Regions from separate parts of the Erysipelatoclostridium sp. An15 genome, predicted to be linked through region 1. Evidence: predicted binding sites of a transcription regulator. Region 1 holds the regulator's gene; the other holds the start of a gene.
The links. The regulator Rex, encoded in region 1, represses fermentation and respiration genes when NADH is low (regulators of the CRP and FNR family bind a similar motif). The targets are predictions, from matches to a motif close to GTGAANNNNTTCAC.

Region 1 (10,043 bases):
TGATCAGCCCGTAGCTAGGGAAAAAGTAGTTCCATACAATTTTTTTATAGGCTTTAAAATGGTCTTAAAGGATCTTTTCTATGGCTAAGGTTTTTAAATACGGTTTAATTATTTTTATTTCAATATCATTTTTTACCCATAATCAATCACAGCTATTATCTGCTATTTTAAGTTCACCACAACAAGTTTTTGATTTAATTAAAATTTTAGTATTAAGTGCTTGTTTATGGAACGGCTTATTAAATATTATCAAAGCATCGGGATTGATTAATCATCTTTCATTAATTTTAAAACCAGTTTTAAAATTAATTTATGGCAAAGTAATCGAAGATAAAGAAGCTTATTTATATTTATCAACAAATTTTATCGCTAATATGTTAGGTGTTGGTTCTTTAGCATCGATTAGTGGTTTAAAAGCAATGCAAGCATTAACAAAATATCAAACTAATAAAAAAATTCCTTGTAAAGAAATGATGCTTTTAGTAATTATGAATACAACTGGTTTTTCATTAATACCATCCACAATGATGACATTAAGGCAAAGCTATGGTAGTCAAAACGTACTTGGCTTTTTTATCTATAGTCTTGCAATCGGTTTTATTATAACTATTATTGGTATTGTTGTAAGTAAAGTGATTGAACATTATGGATAGTTTGGTTTTAATTATTATTGCAGTTGCTTTAATTGAAGCTGCAATAAAAAAAGTAGATATTTTTAAAGAGTTTTTAGATGGTGTTAAAGAGGGCAGTAAATTATTAATAACATTATTTCCTACTATGATGGCATTTACTTTATGGGTCGTCTGTTTTCAAAATTGTGGTTTAACAACTATTTTAGAATCAATATTTCATAATATAATTAAGACTATTAATATTCCAGTTGATGTTTTTATGATGATGATCATTCGTCCTTTTTCGGCAAATGGATCACTGGCAATTTTAAACGATTTATTTGTAAACTATGGCGTCGATCATCCCTATAGTATTCTTGGTTCAATAATTCAAACTGGCAGCGACACTACTTTTTATGTAGTAACATTATATTTTGGTAGCATCAAAATAAAAAATAGTCGCTATGCTTTAAAATTAGGCCTCTGGTTAGATTTCATTGCCTGTTTACTAGCTGTTATTTGTTATTTAGTTTTTATAACTTAAAAATTCCTCTTATGAGGAATTTTTAAGCATAATTAGCTTTATTAACACTTACATATTTCCAGTAAGATCGATGTTTTCCTTTACAAGCGATTACTGGATAATTCGAATAACCAAATTCTCGAGCAATCGTTCCTTTAGGAACTTTATTAGCATGTGTTAGTTTTCCATTTAAAACTGCATATTTCATATTTAGTTCCTCCTTTATTTACAACTATATTATAAATAAAAGTTTGTTTTTTATTAAACAGAAAACATCTATTAAACACCGATAAAAAGGTTTTAAATTTTTTTTGTCCAAACAGATACTGAACCACCATTAACTAAAAATATACCAAAACCATCTTTATCAATAATTACTTCTTCCAATACATTGTTTAAACAATCAACAAATGTTTCATTTGCATGTTTTTTTCCAACATACATTTTCTTTTGACCACCTGGCCCATCATTTACAATAACTGCAAATCCACTATTTAAATGTTGACTATCACCTTCATAACTCCAGCCAACAATATTATTATCATCAAAATAGTTATGTTCTTTACCATACATAAGTTCTTTTCGGACTTTTATCATTTTATCTATTACATCTTTAAACGAATCAACGTTATATTCTGGTATTCCGTAATAATCACCATAAAATACACAAGGATAGCCATATTGTCGTAATAAAATCAAGGCATAAGCAATTGGTTTAAACCAGTTAGCAACTGAACTTTGTAATGACTGTCCTGGTTGACTATCGTGGTTTTCAACAAAAGTAACTGCATAATCAGGTGCTTTTTTAACTAAAGTATCTTCAAAAATAGATCCCATATCAAAAGTTCCATTACTACTGGAAATATAATGAAATTTAAAATGCAAAGTAACATCAAATAATGACATGCAATAATTAGATACTTCTAAATAATGTAATAATTTATTAACATCACCATGCCAATATTCACCAACAGCAAACAAATCACGATTACTATAGTTACGAAGCTCTTTTAACCATCTTGTAAAAAAAGTAAAATCGATATGTTTGACAGCATCTAAACGAAAACCATCAACATTTGTAAAATCAAGATACCATTTACCAAATCGAATTAACTCATCAACAACAGTCTGATTATTAAAATCAACATCAGCTCCCATTAGATAATCATAATTACCATTTTCATTATCTACTAACTGATCCCAACTATCACCATCGAATTCATAAATAGCATGGCGCTTTTTTCTTTCGTCATAATCGACACCATCAAAACAGCTTTCATTCCAAATGAAATTAGAATATTTACCATTTCTGCCTTTAAAATCAAATCGAGTCCAGGCTTCAATCTGTTCTTTATCAGAAATCACTTCATTACGATCAAACATATCATTTTCAACGGCTGTTACTAATTCTGTTCCATCAGCACCCATCCGATGATTTAAGACCATATCACCATAAACTTCAATTTGATAACGATGGAGTTGAGCTATAGCTTCTAAATATTCATCTTTAGTTCCATATTTAGTTCTAATAGTTCCCTTTTGATCAAATTCACCTAAATCATATAAATCATAAACACCATAGCCGACATCATTAATACCACCTTGTCCTTTATAAGCAGGTGGCAACCAAAGAGCATCAAATCCTGCAGCTTTTAAATTTTTCGCCTCTGCTTTAAGTCTTTGCCAGTGTTTACCATCATTAGGTAAATACCATTGGAAATATTGCATCATTACTTTTTGCATATTTTTAACCTCAAAAATTAATTACATCTATTTCTAAAACTACCTTTTTTAAAACTTTCAATATTTAAGCATACTTCTTCAATAACTCGATTACGTGTTTCCACAGGTGCCCAAGCAATATGAGGAGTCATTAACAGTCTAGTTGGATCTTGAATTTCTAAAAGTTTGCTATCAGCTTTAATTGGCTCGTTTTCAAATACATCTAAACCAGCTCCAGCAATTAAATGATTTTTCAAAGCATCAACTAATGCTGTTTCCTTAACAATCTTTCCTCTTCCAACGTTAATTAAATAAGCACTATTTTTCATTTTCGCAAATGCTTCTTCATCAAACAAATATTCAGTTTGTTTATTTAAAGGAGCATGAATTGTAATTATATCACTAGTTTTCAATAAAGTATCAAAATCAACTCGTTTAAACTGCGCCTGATTATTACGACCACTAGTAGAATAATATTGTACTTGACAACCAAAAGCTTCAGCAAGATTAGCTACTTTACGACCAATATCACCCATACCAACAATTCCCCATACTTTATTATCTAATTCATGAAAACTATGTCCTAAATGAGTAAACATTGAACTAGAAGCATAATTACCAGAAGCAATATAATTATGATAATAGTGATTTTTATTATACAAATCTAGCAATAAAGCAAAAGTATGCTGCGCAACTGCATTAGTTGAATATCCTTTTACATTACATACAGCGATATTAGCTAACTTACAATATTCTAAATCAATATTGTTTACACCTGTTGCCGTTACACAAATTAATTTTAATTTAGTAGCATTTTTTAATTGCTCAGGGCCTAATATATGTTTATTAGTAATTACAATACTAGCATCTTCAATTCGCTTGCTTACTTCATCTACTTCAGTTTGTTCATAAATAATCGCATTACCATATTGATTTAAACAACTACAATCAATATCACTTCCTAAAGTTTCACGATCTAAAAAAACAATTTTAAAATCACCTTTTGACATCATTATAATTTCCTCATACTCTTTACCTTGCAACATTTTTCCTAAAATATATGGCATTTTTAAATCATATTTTTCAATCACACGACAATTACCACTCATGATGCCATTTTCAATTTTAAATTCCAATTCATGATTTAGTAATAAAATCGCTAAAAAACGGCTTGTCATCTCCTCATATTCACTAATTTTTTCGGTCACCTTTTTTACAAAATCATTATCTTTTTGAATACAAGCATTAACACATTTTTGAAAATCTGTTTCTTTTTTTAATTCCTCTTGAAAAATCTCATTAGTAAGTAATGGTAAAACTATATTATAAACATTCATTGGTACCGAACCATAACCTTTTGTAAAACAATATAATAAAGCCCCACCAGTTTTTTCATCATTTATTTTATCAATCAAATCCATCTTTTACTCCTAAAATAAATTAATAATAATTCTTTGACGATCTTGTAACGTAATATCATCATAAATAATAAAACAATATTTAAAACGTTTATAACGATGATCATATTTTAAAATATTATAACTTAAATAACGACTCTTAAATTCCTTAGCTCCACTACCACAAGCCGAACCAGCAGCAATGACATACATTCCTTCTTGGAACGTAAAAAAAGGCAAATGCTTATGACCATGTAAAACATATTGAATATTATGTTTTCTTAACCATTTTACTAACTCTCTACTATCAACTAAAGCTTTAGTACTATCAATTATTTTCCCAACAAAAAGCTTTTCACGCCATCTTTGCTTCAAAAAATCATCGCGTGTAATTGGAAATAAATGATGATGCAACATAGCAATAAGAGTATATTTATTAATATCTTCAATAGCTGCTAACTCTTCATCAATAGCATCAAGCTGTTTTTGACCAACTTTTCCTCTAGCTAAATTTCCTTCACCAGTAGAATCAATTTTAATTAAAATTATTTTTTCATCTTCAAATACTTTAATTTTTTCACTAAGTAAAAAAGCAATTACTTTACTTTTTTGACGTTTAAATATATTTAAACCATGAACAATAACATCATGATTACCTAAAATAAAAGATACATCAGATTTATATTTATTTTTTAACATTTTCATAAAATCATCTACTTCATACATGTTTTTACGATTAGGTGAATTCATTAAATCACCTGTAATTAAAAACTTAAGCTGATAGTATGATTTTAACATTGGTACTGTTTCATCTAAACTTTTTTCCAAAGCAATACGTCCTAAGTTTTTCTTTTTACTTCCTAAATGCAAATCACTTAATTGGACAAAAAAACTATCATAAGGACTTAAATAGCGAATTGAAAAAATTGTATCATGCTCAATTTTAAACATGATTTCTTCAATATCTTTAGAAGTATACACTGGTGTAAAAACACACTGATCACCCTTGAAAATTAAAAAACCAGGCCAGCGATCAATTTGATAAAGAGCAGTAACAAAATGCTTAAATGGTCCATAAAATGACAAATCATCTTTATTTAATAAACGATGACAATTAATTAAACTTACTCTTTCACTGCTTAAATCATCAACAATTTGCAAAGAAGTTAAATAAGTATTAATTGGTTCACTATAATCAAAACTTGCTAAAACTACTATTTGATATTTATCTCGCTGTTGTAACACATAGTCTTTTATTTGTTGATATTGTTCAGGGGTAAAACGTTCTGTTATCTGGTCAATTGATCTTGCCTTAGTAAAATCAATAAACATATCAAAATTAATTTCTTCAATGGCATCTAATATAATATTTCTTTCTTGCATCCATTTTCTTAATTGGCACAATCCACGATAACCATCTAATAACCGATTAAAATATGTAGGACTACTATCAAAAATCAAGTTTAAATAGGCGTTGATTAAATCATATTCATTCACTTTATCGCCTCCTTATCTTATATTATAGAAAAAAGCCTATAATTTTAATAGGCTTTTTTTTCTAAAATTTCAAATTTCTTGGCGTTCTAGGGAATGGTTCGACATCACGAATGTTTTGCATTCCTGTTAAATACATTAAGAAGCGATCGAACCCAAGTCCAAATCCAGCATGTTTACATCCACCATAACGACGTAAATCCATATACCATTGTAAACCTTCTTTATTCATACCTTTTTCATCCATGATTTTTTCTAATACATCATAGCGTTCTTCACGTTGGCTACCACCTACTAATTCACCAATTCCAGGTACTAATAAATCACATGCAGCTACTGTTTTATTATCATCATTTAAACGCATATAGAAAGCTTTAATTTCTTTAGGATAATCTGTTAAAAATACTGGTCCTTTAACAACTTGTTCGCAAATATAGCGTTCATGTTCACTATTTAAATCCATACCCCAATAAACTTTATTTTTAAATTTAACATCAGCTTTTTCTAGAATTTCAATTGCTTGAGTATATGTCATTCGTTTGAAATCACTATTTCTTACTTTAGTAATACGATTAATACAATCTTTATCAATCATATTAGCAAAAAATTCCATTTCAGCTGGTGCATTATCTAATACATAATCGATACAGTATTTTACCATATCTTCGATTAAATCCATATTGTCTTCTAAATCCGCAAAAGCTATTTCTGGTTCAATCATCCAGAATTCACTTGCATGACGTGATGTATTAGAGTTTTCTGCTCTAAATGCTGGTCCAAATGTGTAAACATCTCTAAAAGCTAAAGCAAATGCTTCAACATGTAATTGACCAGTAACTGTTAAGAAAGCTTCTTTACCAAAGAAATCATCTTCAAAATTAGTATCATCAATAGTTGTTGCTCTAAACATTTCTCCAGCACCTTCACCATCATTACTTGTAATTATTGGTGTATGAACATAAACAAATCCTTGTGATTGGAAAAATTCATGAATAGCCATTGATAAAACACTACGTAATCTAAAGATAGCATAAAAACTATTAGCACGTGGTCTTAAATGTGGAATTTCTCTCATATATTCAAATGTATGACGTTTCTTTTGTAAAGGATAATCATTATCACATGTTCCTTCTACTTCCACTTGAGTAGCTTCTACTTCAAAAGGTTGTTTTCCTTCTGGTGTTAATTTTAATTTACCAACTACTCTAATTGCACTTCCTGTTGCAATTTTTTCAACTTCTTCATAATTATCAACACGATCTTGAGTATATACGATTTGTAAGTTTTTAAAATACGTACCATCGTTTAAAGCAATAAAACCAAGTTTACCATTGTTACGATTTGTACGAACCCATCCTTCAAGTTCAACATATTCATAGCCTTCTAAATCCATAACTTGATTGCTTAAAAACATTTCATACAATTCTCTTATTGTAATAAATTCAAACATATTAATCCTCCTATTTGTATCATTATAATTTAATTTATTGATTTATCAAGTACTACTTGCGATGAGAATCCATTTTAATCACTAATTCCTGGATTGCTACAACTACATCAACCTGCTGTACCTCAACTCCCTGATCAACTGTAAAATGCGTATGAGTAAAATCAACAATTCCTTTGATTCCTAATTTCATTAATCGATCAACAGTTGATTGAACATTTTCCGAAATAGCTAAGATTGCAATTTTACAACCTTCTGGAAAAGTCTTTTCTAAATCATCGATATTATATATTTTAACACCAAAGCGTTCTCCCTCTTTATTTTTATCTTGATCATAACCACAAACAATTTTTCCTACCGTATATTGCCAGCGATTATATTTTAAAATAGCACTTCCTAAATTACCAACGCCGATAATAATAATAGATTCATCTAAACCTAAACCTAACACTTCACTTAATCCATCAATAAGATGTTTAACATCGTAACCTTTGCCCCGTTGACCAAAATTACAAGTTTTAGATAAATAAGTAAAATCTCTACGAATAGTAGTATCTTGAATTCCAGTCAAACTTGATAGCTCACTAGATAAACAGTTTTCTTTGCCTTCGTGTTGCATCTTTCTTAGCGCTTTTAAATAAATTGGATATCGTGACATCGTTGCATTTGAAATCTTTTTATCCATTATGCTTTACCTCACTAACTGACTCTTGCTGCAAGTCAATATTAGGTTTAATTCCTAGTGATAAATCACTAAATATTTGTAAATCATACATTTCTTTAGCGGCTAATGCAATCATCATAGCATTGTCAGTACAACAGCTCATCGGTGGTAATAACAACTCAACATTATCCAATTTACTTACTGCTTCATTCATAGCATTACGAAGCCCGCGATTAGCACTAACACCACCAGCCATCATGACTTGTTTTACATTATAAGCTTTAGCTGCTTTTATTGTTTTATTAACTAGTGATGTAATTACTACATTTTGAAAAGATGCTGCTAAATCATTTTTATTTATTTCTTCATGGCGTAAATAAGCTTTATGATTCAAATTAATAACAGCTGATTTTAACCCACTAAAACTAAAATTATAACTATCATCATCTAATGGTACTGGTAAATCATACGTATTATTTCCTAAAGAAGCCATTTTATCCAAAACTGGTCCACCTGGATATGGTAAATTTAAAACGCGTCCTACTTTATCATAAGCTTCTCCAACGGCATCATCTAAAGTTTCCCCAATTACTTCAAATTCAAATGGTGCTTTTAATAATACTAGTTCACTATGACCACCACTAACTACTAAACATAAACTTGGATATTCGATATCCTGGTTATAATTATTAGCATAAATATGTCCGGCAATATGATGAACACCAATTAAAGGTTTATGATAAGCCATTGCAATAGTCTTAGCTGCTTGAAGACCAATATGCAATGAACCAACTAATCCTGGTCCTTTAGTTACTGCAATAGCATCAATTTCTTCAATAGAAACGTTAGCTTTTTTTAATGTCTCTTTTAAAACAAGTGATACACATTCAACATGTTTACGACTGGCAATTTCTGGAACAACCCCGCCATAAAGAGCATGGACATCAATTTGTGAGGCAATTACACTCGCTAAAAAATCACGTTTGTCTTTTAGTACGGCCATTGCCATTTCATCACAACTAGACTCTATTGCTAGAATTAATGACATGATTTCTCCTCCATTTCTCTAATCATTAAATAGGCATCTTCATGAGTATCTTGATAATAATCTTTTCTAACAGCTACGATTTTAAAACCACAACTCTGGTATAAATTAATTGCTCGCTGATTTGATACTCGTACCTCTAAATTAATATTATCATACCCTAAATAACTACTGATTTCGATACATTTATTCATTAACACCTTAGAATATCCATGTCCTTGATGTTTTTTAGCAACACCTAATGTAGTTATTTGAGTTTGATCTCCTAAATTCCACATTCCAATATAACCAACAATTTCTTTTTCTATTTCTAAAACTAAAATTGTTGAAAATGTATTTTTTGTAATTTCATAAACAAGATCCTCTTTACTCCAGGGTGAAGTAAATAGTTCATGTTCCATGGCAACTACTGCATCGATATCTTCTAATTCCATTTTTCGAATTAACATATTTTTTTAGCCTCAACATCCTTTAAATATTGGGGAACTAAATTATCAACATCCTGACAATAATCAACACTTAAACTAGCTTGATAAATGTTTTGCCACAAATCCACCTCATGTTCAGGACATTCTACAAGCTGGCAATCACCTACTACTTCATAATCAGGATACTGCTTCTTTAAAGCTGGAAAATCTTCAATTAACATTATTTGATCATCTATTACAGCATGATTATCATTATATACCCCGACAAAAATTTTTTTACTTCGAGCATCAATAACACTAATTGCCTTATGATTTCCGGCATAACTATGCAATGAAGAAACAGCTTTAATTTTAACTTTAGAAATAGCTGCTAATGTTTTAGCAATTGTTAAAGCAACCCTTTGACCTGTATATGATCCTGGTCCGATTGTAATAACTAATTCATCAACATCCAATAATTCCCATTGTTGTTTTTTTAATATTTCTTCCAAACGAACCAAAGCATCTTCAGACTGGCGTCTATTTCCTGCTTCTTGATATTTTTGCAATGCTTTACCATCTTGATAAAGTCCAATTACTAAATATGTATTTGATGTATCCATCACTACTGTTTTCATCCCAACGCCTCCAATAACTGTACATACTCTTTACCAATTGCTTTTAAAACGAATTTACGTGCGTTTTCATCAATTTTATTAATTTGAATTTCTAG
Region 2 (7,482 bases), on a different contig from region 1:
ATCAACATCATAATTAGAAATTACATTTTGAGTTGGTACATTACAGAATAAAGAAATCTTATCTTTTAATTCTTTATCTATATGCTTTTCACTACGACAAACTATGAAATCCGGTTGAATTCCTAGTCCTCGTAATTCTTTAACACTGTGTTGAGTTGGTTTAGTTTTAACTTCATGACTAGCACCAATATATGGTAATAAAGTAGTATGAATATACAATGTATTTTCATATCCTAAATCTAAACGCACTTGTCTAATTGCTTCAATAAACGGCAAACTTTCAATATCTCCAGTTGTTCCACCGATTTCAGTAATTACAATGTCAGCATTAGAACTAGATGCTGCAGCATAAATTTTAGCTTTTATTTCATTAGTAATATGTGGTACAACTTGAACAGTTGCTCCTAAATAATCACCACGACGTTCTTTAGAAATTACATCACTATAAATTCTTCCAGTAGTAATAGATGAATTACGATTTAATTGTTCATCGATAAATCTTTCATAATGTCCTAAATCTAAATCTGTTTCAGCACCATCACTAGTAACATATACTTCTCCATGTTGGTATGGTGACATAGTTCCTGGGTCTACATTAATATAAGGATCCAATTTTTGCATAAATACTTTTAATCCACGTTGTTTTAAAATTCTTCCTAATGATGCTGCTGTTAGTCCTTTTCCTAAACCAGATACAACACCACCGGTTACAAATATATACTTTGTCATAACTTATTCTCCTTCTATTACAAAATAAAAATGCCTTCCTAAGGAAGACATGCAGGTGCCCTTTTATATTCTAGCAAATTTTTATTATCTAAGCAAGAATTTTTTATTATACACTAATAAAATAAAAAGGAAACTTGGGGAGAGTTTCCTTTACTGTATAGGTCATTACTTGGGGAAGAAGGGGGTGACCTATACATATATATTATTATCTTGTCTTGACGACATTTGATAATATACAAAAGAATTATGAACATAATATGAACTAATGTCAAAAATGTATAAAAAAAGGAACATTTTTCATGTTCCTAATTTGCATAGATGATTAATATGGGAGAGGGGTCATCTATGCAGTATTATTGTCATACTTTGACATGAGTATAATACACCAAATATTATGTATTATTTTTGAAAAAAAGTCAATCTGTTATAAACGTTTTTCGAAACAACTACTCCATTAACACGTTGATACTCTTTTTCAAGATAATTTTGATACGTTCCTGGTGATATTATTCCATTTAAATCAATAATATCTAAACCCCCTTTTCCAACAACACGCTCTGCTAATTTTACACAATTCGAACCTAAAACAAAGTAAGTTTTAAATTTCCCTTTTTTAAATTTATAAAAAAATGCATTTGTAACTAAAAACAATTTGCTTGCATAATCCTTACAATCATTTTTATTATAATAACTACGTGGAAACCATCGATAAGTATCAACCATTAATTTATTTATCTCATTTTTTACACTAACTAATTGTTTAGCTGTTAAACTCAAACCATATGCAAAGATTGTTTGTCGATAGTTTTGAATACAAAAATTCAAATAACGATCACGATCAGCAACAAATAAAACACCATCACCTATGGCTTCAAACATTCTTATTGAATCATGATCGTAATTTCCATAGGAAATAACTTTTTCATCGATGCAAACATCACAGTGTCCTACAGTTCCAAAACCATCAGCACTTACATGAATAAAAATTTCAATATTATATACTTCTTTAGGATCTAGAAAATGTTCTTTTGGTTCTATTTGTAGACGCTCATTTATATAATCCATCATTACCTTTGGAATTAAAGCCGATATCAACAAAGGAATAGGTATTCTAATTCTTCTTTTTAAACTATCCTTTTTTTGTTGAGGAATCGCAATAAATATACCATCAATAATATAATTGATTCCTAGCAGCAATCCATATGCACCAATAAAAATCATCATATTTCTAACATTAGCATATTGTCCAATTAAAAGAGCCAATCCATAAATAATTAATAATAAAGCACCACATAAAACTGGAAAACGATAACTCACACGGTCTTTTTTATAATTCAAATAAGAAATTAAAGTGATTATTCCATTACATGTTATATAAAAAGCAAAGATAATCAAAACAAGCCTAATTGGAATAGCAGTATATCCAATGATAAAAATACCAGCAATAATATTTAAAATGACACTTATTAACGACCCTTTAAAATGCTTACGATAATAATTACTAAGCTCATGAAGACCGTTAACAATCAATATCCAGCCCAAAAGATCAAAAACACGCATTAAAAAATTTTCCTGGTAAATTAAAGCTAATAGTGAAAGAACTATTAAAACTACGCCCAAGATACAATAAAAAATAGAGTTGTAGATATTGCGTCGCATATTATCACCTCTTCACTTATATAATACTATTATATTATTGATATAAAAAGAAATAACAAAGACTAATTCAAAAAAAAGAGATAGTGCGTACACTATCTCAAAAAATACTATTTTTTAATAATTATTTTTTTGCATATTTGTTTTCATAATCCCAAGATACTCTTAAGATTTCTTCCATATCTTTAACCATAGGCATTCTAGGGTTTGCAGGAGTACATTGATCTTCATAAGCATTCATTGCAATTCTATGAATAGCTTCGTCCCAATCTTTCTTATCAATTCCTTGAGATTTGAAGTTAGAAGCTAAATGAACTTTTGCCATTAATTCTTCTACAGCATTAGCAAACATTTCAACCCCTTCAGCAGGTGTCTTTGGTTTTAAACCAATTAATTGAGCTAATTCCATATATTTAACGTCTGCTTTATAGTTTTCAATTTTTGGCCAAATGTTTAATTTAGTAGGAATAGAACCATTATATCTAATTACATGCGGTAATAAGATACCATTAGTACGACCATGAGGCACATGGAATTCTCCACCAATCTTATGAGCTAATGAGTGGTTCATACCTAAGAACGCATTAGCAAATGCCATACCTGCAATTGTTGCAGCATTGTGCATTTTTTCTCTTGCAAGAGGTGTACCTTTATTTACAGATTCTTCTAAGTAATCAAATACTAATTTAACTGCTTGTTTAGCCCATCCATCAGTAAAGTCTGATGCTAAGATAGAAACATAAGCTTCCATTGCATGAGTTAATACGTCAATACCAGTATCTGCAGCGATTGAAGCAGGTAAACTCATAACGAATTCAGGGTCTACGATAGCTACAGTTGGTGTTAAAGCGTAGTCAGTTAATGGATATTTTTTATTTGCTCTCTTATCAGTAATAACGGCAAATGGAGTAACTTCTGAACCAGTTCCTGAAGTTGTTGGGATACAGATTAATTTAGCTTTTTTACCTAATTCAGGGAATTTGAAAGCACGTTTTCTGATATCCATGAATTTTTGTTTGATATCATCGAAGCATACTTCTGGATGTTCATACATTAACCACATAACTTTTGCAGCATCCATTGGAGATCCACCACCGATAGCAATAATTGTATCAGGTTCGAATTTTCTCATTAATTCAACTCCAGCTTCAACTGTGTCAAGACTTGGATCAGGTTCAACATCGAAGAATAATTCGATATCAACTTTATTTCTTCTTCTTCTGATTACATCTTCAATTTTTTCTACATAACCAAGATTATACATACCTCTGTCTGTAATAATCATGGCTTTTTCCATTTCTTTCATGTCTCTTAAATATTTAATCGAATTTTTTTCGAAATAAATTTTTGGAGGAAGTTTAACCCATTGCATATTGTTATTACGTCTCCCTATTCTCTTAATATTGATTAAGTTAACAGCACTTACGTTGTTAGATACAGAGTTATGTCCATAAGAACCGCAACCTAATGTTAATGATGGAATGAATGCATTATAAACTGAACCGATTCCACCGAATGTAGATGGTGCATTTTCAATGATACGGATAGCTTTACATGCATGTCCAAAACGTTTAGAAATTTCATGATCTTCTGTATGAATTGCAGCAGAGTGTCCTAAACCGTTGAATTCAACCATTGCTGCTGATTTAGCAATACCATCATCAGTATTTTCAGCTTTTAATACAGCTAATACAGGAGATAATTTTTCTCTTGTTAATGGTTCATTTGGTCCTACTTCGCTACATTCAGCTAAAAGGATTTGAGTGTCTGCAGGAACTTTGATTCCAGCTTGTTCAGCGATCCAAGTTGCTGGTTTACCTACAACTGCAGGTAAGACACCTTTGTTTTTATCTGGGAACATATAGTTTTCTAATTTTGCTTTTTCTTCAGCATTTACCCAGTATACTTTAAAACGACTAATTTCTTTTTTGAATTCTTCATAGATTTCTTTATCAACAATAGCAGCTTGTTCAGAAGCACAAATCATACCATTGTCGAATGATTTTGATAATACGATATCATTTACTGCTCTTGGTAAAATACAAGTTTTTTCTACATATGCAGGAACGTTACCAGCACCTACACCTAATGCAGGTTTACCACAAGAGTAAGCTGCAGCAACCATTGCATTACCACCAGTTGCTAAGATAGTAGCAACACCAGGATGTTTCATTAATGCTGTAGTTGCATACATTGATTTAGTTTCCAACCATTGGATACAATCTTCTGGAGCACCAGCTGCTACTGCTGCATCACGCATAATTACTGCTGCCATAATTGAACATGCAGTTGCACTTGGATGGAATGAGAAAATGATTGGATTTCTTGTTTTTAAACAGATTAATGATTTAAAAATTGTAGTTGATGTTGGGTTAGTTGTTGGAACGATACCACAAACAACACCTACAGGTTCAGCAATTTCAGTAATTCCTAAAAGTGGATCTTCGTTAATAATACCAACCGTTTTTAAATGACGTAAGTTGTTAGTTACGTATTCGCAAGCGAATAAGTTTTTAACGGCTTTATCTTCAAATACCCCACGTCCAGTTTCATTTACTGCGGCTTCTGCTAAAGTACCGTGAGCATCAAGACCTGCTACCGAACATTTAGCTACGATGTAGTCTACTTGTTCTTGAGTAAAGTCTTCAAATTTTGATAAAGCTACTTGAGCTTTTGAAACCAGTTGATCGACATAAGCATCGATTTCTTCATTTGTCATTTCTGCTGGTTTGTTGTTAACAGCTTTCTTTTCTGCCATTATTTCTTCCTCCGATTCATTGTGAAATATTTAATTTGTTTCCACCGTTAGTGTACCTTAATTTATCAAAAAACACAAGCAATATTGTGCATTTTTTCACAATAAAATCACCTTCACCCTATGGAAACGTTTACAATATTATACCACACAAAAAAACTAGGGTAAATACTTTTTACCCTAGATATCTTTATTAGTAATAATAGTTTTTACACCCGCTTCAAGCAGAAAATCTTTAATTTCTTCATCGTTGACAGTCCATGTATTAACATCTAAATGATGTTTCAAATAATCCTTAATTTCTTGTTCGTTTAAAAACACATATTTACTATGACAATGAAAATGATGCCTTAAAACAAGTTCCTTATTTTTTTGATAATCATCTTCAAATAAATACCCTAAATATAAATCAGGATCAATTGACCGTAGTTTCAATAAACTATCTAGATGAAAAGATGAAAACATCACTTGTTTTAACATTCCTTTTTCCTTAACTAAATCATATGTCATTTGTTCAATGTTAGGATATTGAATCTTATCAGTTTTAATTTCCAAATTCAAAATAACATCTTTACCATAACAATAATCCAGTAATTCAGCTAATAATGGTATTTTAGCCTCAACATTTTTAAAGCGATAATTAAAATTAAACTTACATAATTCTTGATAAGTATAATCTTTAACATACCCTCTACCATTAGATGTTCGATTAATTGTTTCATCATGGATTAGAACCAGTTGATTATCTTTAGTTAATTGAACGTCTGTTTCTACACCATCAAAATTACCATTTATTGCCGCTTTAAAAGCCATCATTGTATTTTCAGGATATTTATCACTATATCCCCGGTGTCCTAATTTTATCATTTCATTTCTCCTGTAAAGCTAAATCAATCTAAATTCTTTTAAAGCTTTTACAATTCCATCATTTTCAATTCGATCAGTTTCAAAGTCAGCAACAGCCTTAGCTTCTGGGACCGCATTCCCCATTGCTACCCCCATAGCTACAGTTTCTAACATCTCAATATCATTACGACCATCACCAAAGGCAATTGTATCTGCCATATCACGTCCTAATCGCTCAACTAATTTTTCTATTCCGACTGCTTTAGAAACTCCTTTTAATGTTAAATCAAATGAATAATCGCTTTGATGACGTTGGACATCAAAATAAGGGCTTAATTTTTCAACAAGAATCGGAATATCTTTTTTATCATTAACAACAATCATTCCAATATAAGTTTCAATTTTTTCGGGATCAAAATCATCAATAATCGTTTTATCTTTCATCCCCCAATTATTCGCAAATTCAAGATGTCTTGAATCATTACGGTCACGAACATAAATATAATCACTACTTTCAAAATAATAATTAAAATTATGCTGATTTGAAAGTTCCATCGTTGCTTTAATAGCTTCACTAGAAACAATAGCTTTATAAATTGGTTGGTTTTTATATTCAACATAACCACCATTACATGTTACATAACCGCTAAAAGGATAATCCATTACCCCATCAGTAATAAAACACTTACAACGTCCAGTCGCTAAAAAAACATCATGACCGTTTTCTTTAAGTTTATCCAAAGCAATTCTAGTATTATCAGTAATTGCATAAATATCCTGATTACATTCTATCAAAGTTCCATCAATATCAAAAAACAATAACTTACCCATCTTTTTACCTCCGCTACTTTATTGTAACATAATCAAAGTAAGTTTCTACTTAAGAAATGTAAATATTACTGATATAATTCTCTAATAGCACCACAGGCAATAATTGCTCCAGCATTTCCTGAAGGCTGGCTAGTAAAATCATCAACTCCAGCATGAATAACGATTGTATGACCAACAATATCTTCAGGGGTAAATTTATCAATATAAACTGCCATCCAAGCTAAACCATCATTTGAAAATAGCGGTGGTAAATCACCTGTATGATAAGGGTGAGGGCAACTATTTGTACTGTAATGTCCACCAGTATCAGCAAATGGTTCATCAGCACTACCCGAACAATTACCACCTTCATGAATATGCATAGCATGTATTCCTAGTCCACAACCAGTTACTGGCAAACCAAATGCTTCTACTACAATAATGGTACCTTGTCCAAATTCATAAGCTAGCATCGACCCATTTACTATCGCTCCTCTAATAATCGCATAAGCTTTAGGGGTTTGTTGACATAAAGCTCTAATAATATCAAATGTATCCATCTTATACCTCCCCTATATTCTTATGACGATATATAAAAAAAGAAAGGACGTTTGTCCTTTCTTAATTACATTTTTATAAATATCTTCTTGCACAAACATAGTTACGGTTTAAACTAGAAACCTTAA

Region 2: adhE (bifunctional acetaldehyde-CoA/alcohol dehydrogenase) is a predicted target of Rex. The motif match lies at 5,230-5,243, and genes of this name have one in related genera.

Annotation. Positions count from the first base shown of each region.
Region 1 covers NZ_NFLA01000062.1:1,822-11,864, reverse strand. Annotated here, with positions in the region: gene B5E92_RS13630 (D-alanyl-D-alanine carboxypeptidase family protein) at 1-88, shown strand, start outside; gene B5E92_RS13625 (hypothetical protein) at 81-653, shown strand; gene B5E92_RS13620 (spore maturation protein B) at 646-1,155, shown strand; gene B5E92_RS15715 (hypothetical protein) at 1,178-1,342, opposite strand; gene B5E92_RS13615 (alpha-amylase) at 1,435-2,877, opposite strand; gene B5E92_RS13610 (D-2-hydroxyacid dehydrogenase) at 2,895-4,277, opposite strand; gene B5E92_RS13605 (metallophosphoesterase) at 4,287-5,750, opposite strand; gene asnS (asparagine--tRNA ligase) at 5,812-7,197, opposite strand; gene B5E92_RS13595 (redox-sensing transcriptional repressor Rex) at 7,250-7,879, opposite strand; gene tsaD (tRNA (adenosine(37)-N6)-threonylcarbamoyltransferase complex transferase subunit TsaD) at 7,872-8,906, opposite strand; gene rimI (ribosomal protein S18-alanine N-acetyltransferase) at 8,897-9,352, opposite strand; gene tsaB (tRNA (adenosine(37)-N6)-threonylcarbamoyltransferase complex dimerization subunit type 1 TsaB) at 9,346-9,948, opposite strand; gene tsaE (tRNA (adenosine(37)-N6)-threonylcarbamoyltransferase complex ATPase subunit type 1 TsaE) at 9,945-10,043, opposite strand, start outside.
Region 2 covers NZ_NFLA01000017.1:19,336-26,817, forward strand. Annotated here, with positions in the region: gene B5E92_RS07040 (CTP synthase) at 1-729, opposite strand, end outside; gene B5E92_RS07045 (HdeD family acid-resistance protein) at 1,129-2,388, opposite strand; gene adhE (bifunctional acetaldehyde-CoA/alcohol dehydrogenase) at 2,510-5,143, opposite strand; gene B5E92_RS07055 (glycerophosphodiester phosphodiesterase) at 5,321-6,007, opposite strand; gene B5E92_RS07060 (Cof-type HAD-IIB family hydrolase) at 6,026-6,817, opposite strand; gene B5E92_RS07065 (superoxide dismutase family protein) at 6,883-7,356, opposite strand; gene B5E92_RS15960 (C40 family peptidase) at 7,430-7,482, opposite strand, start outside.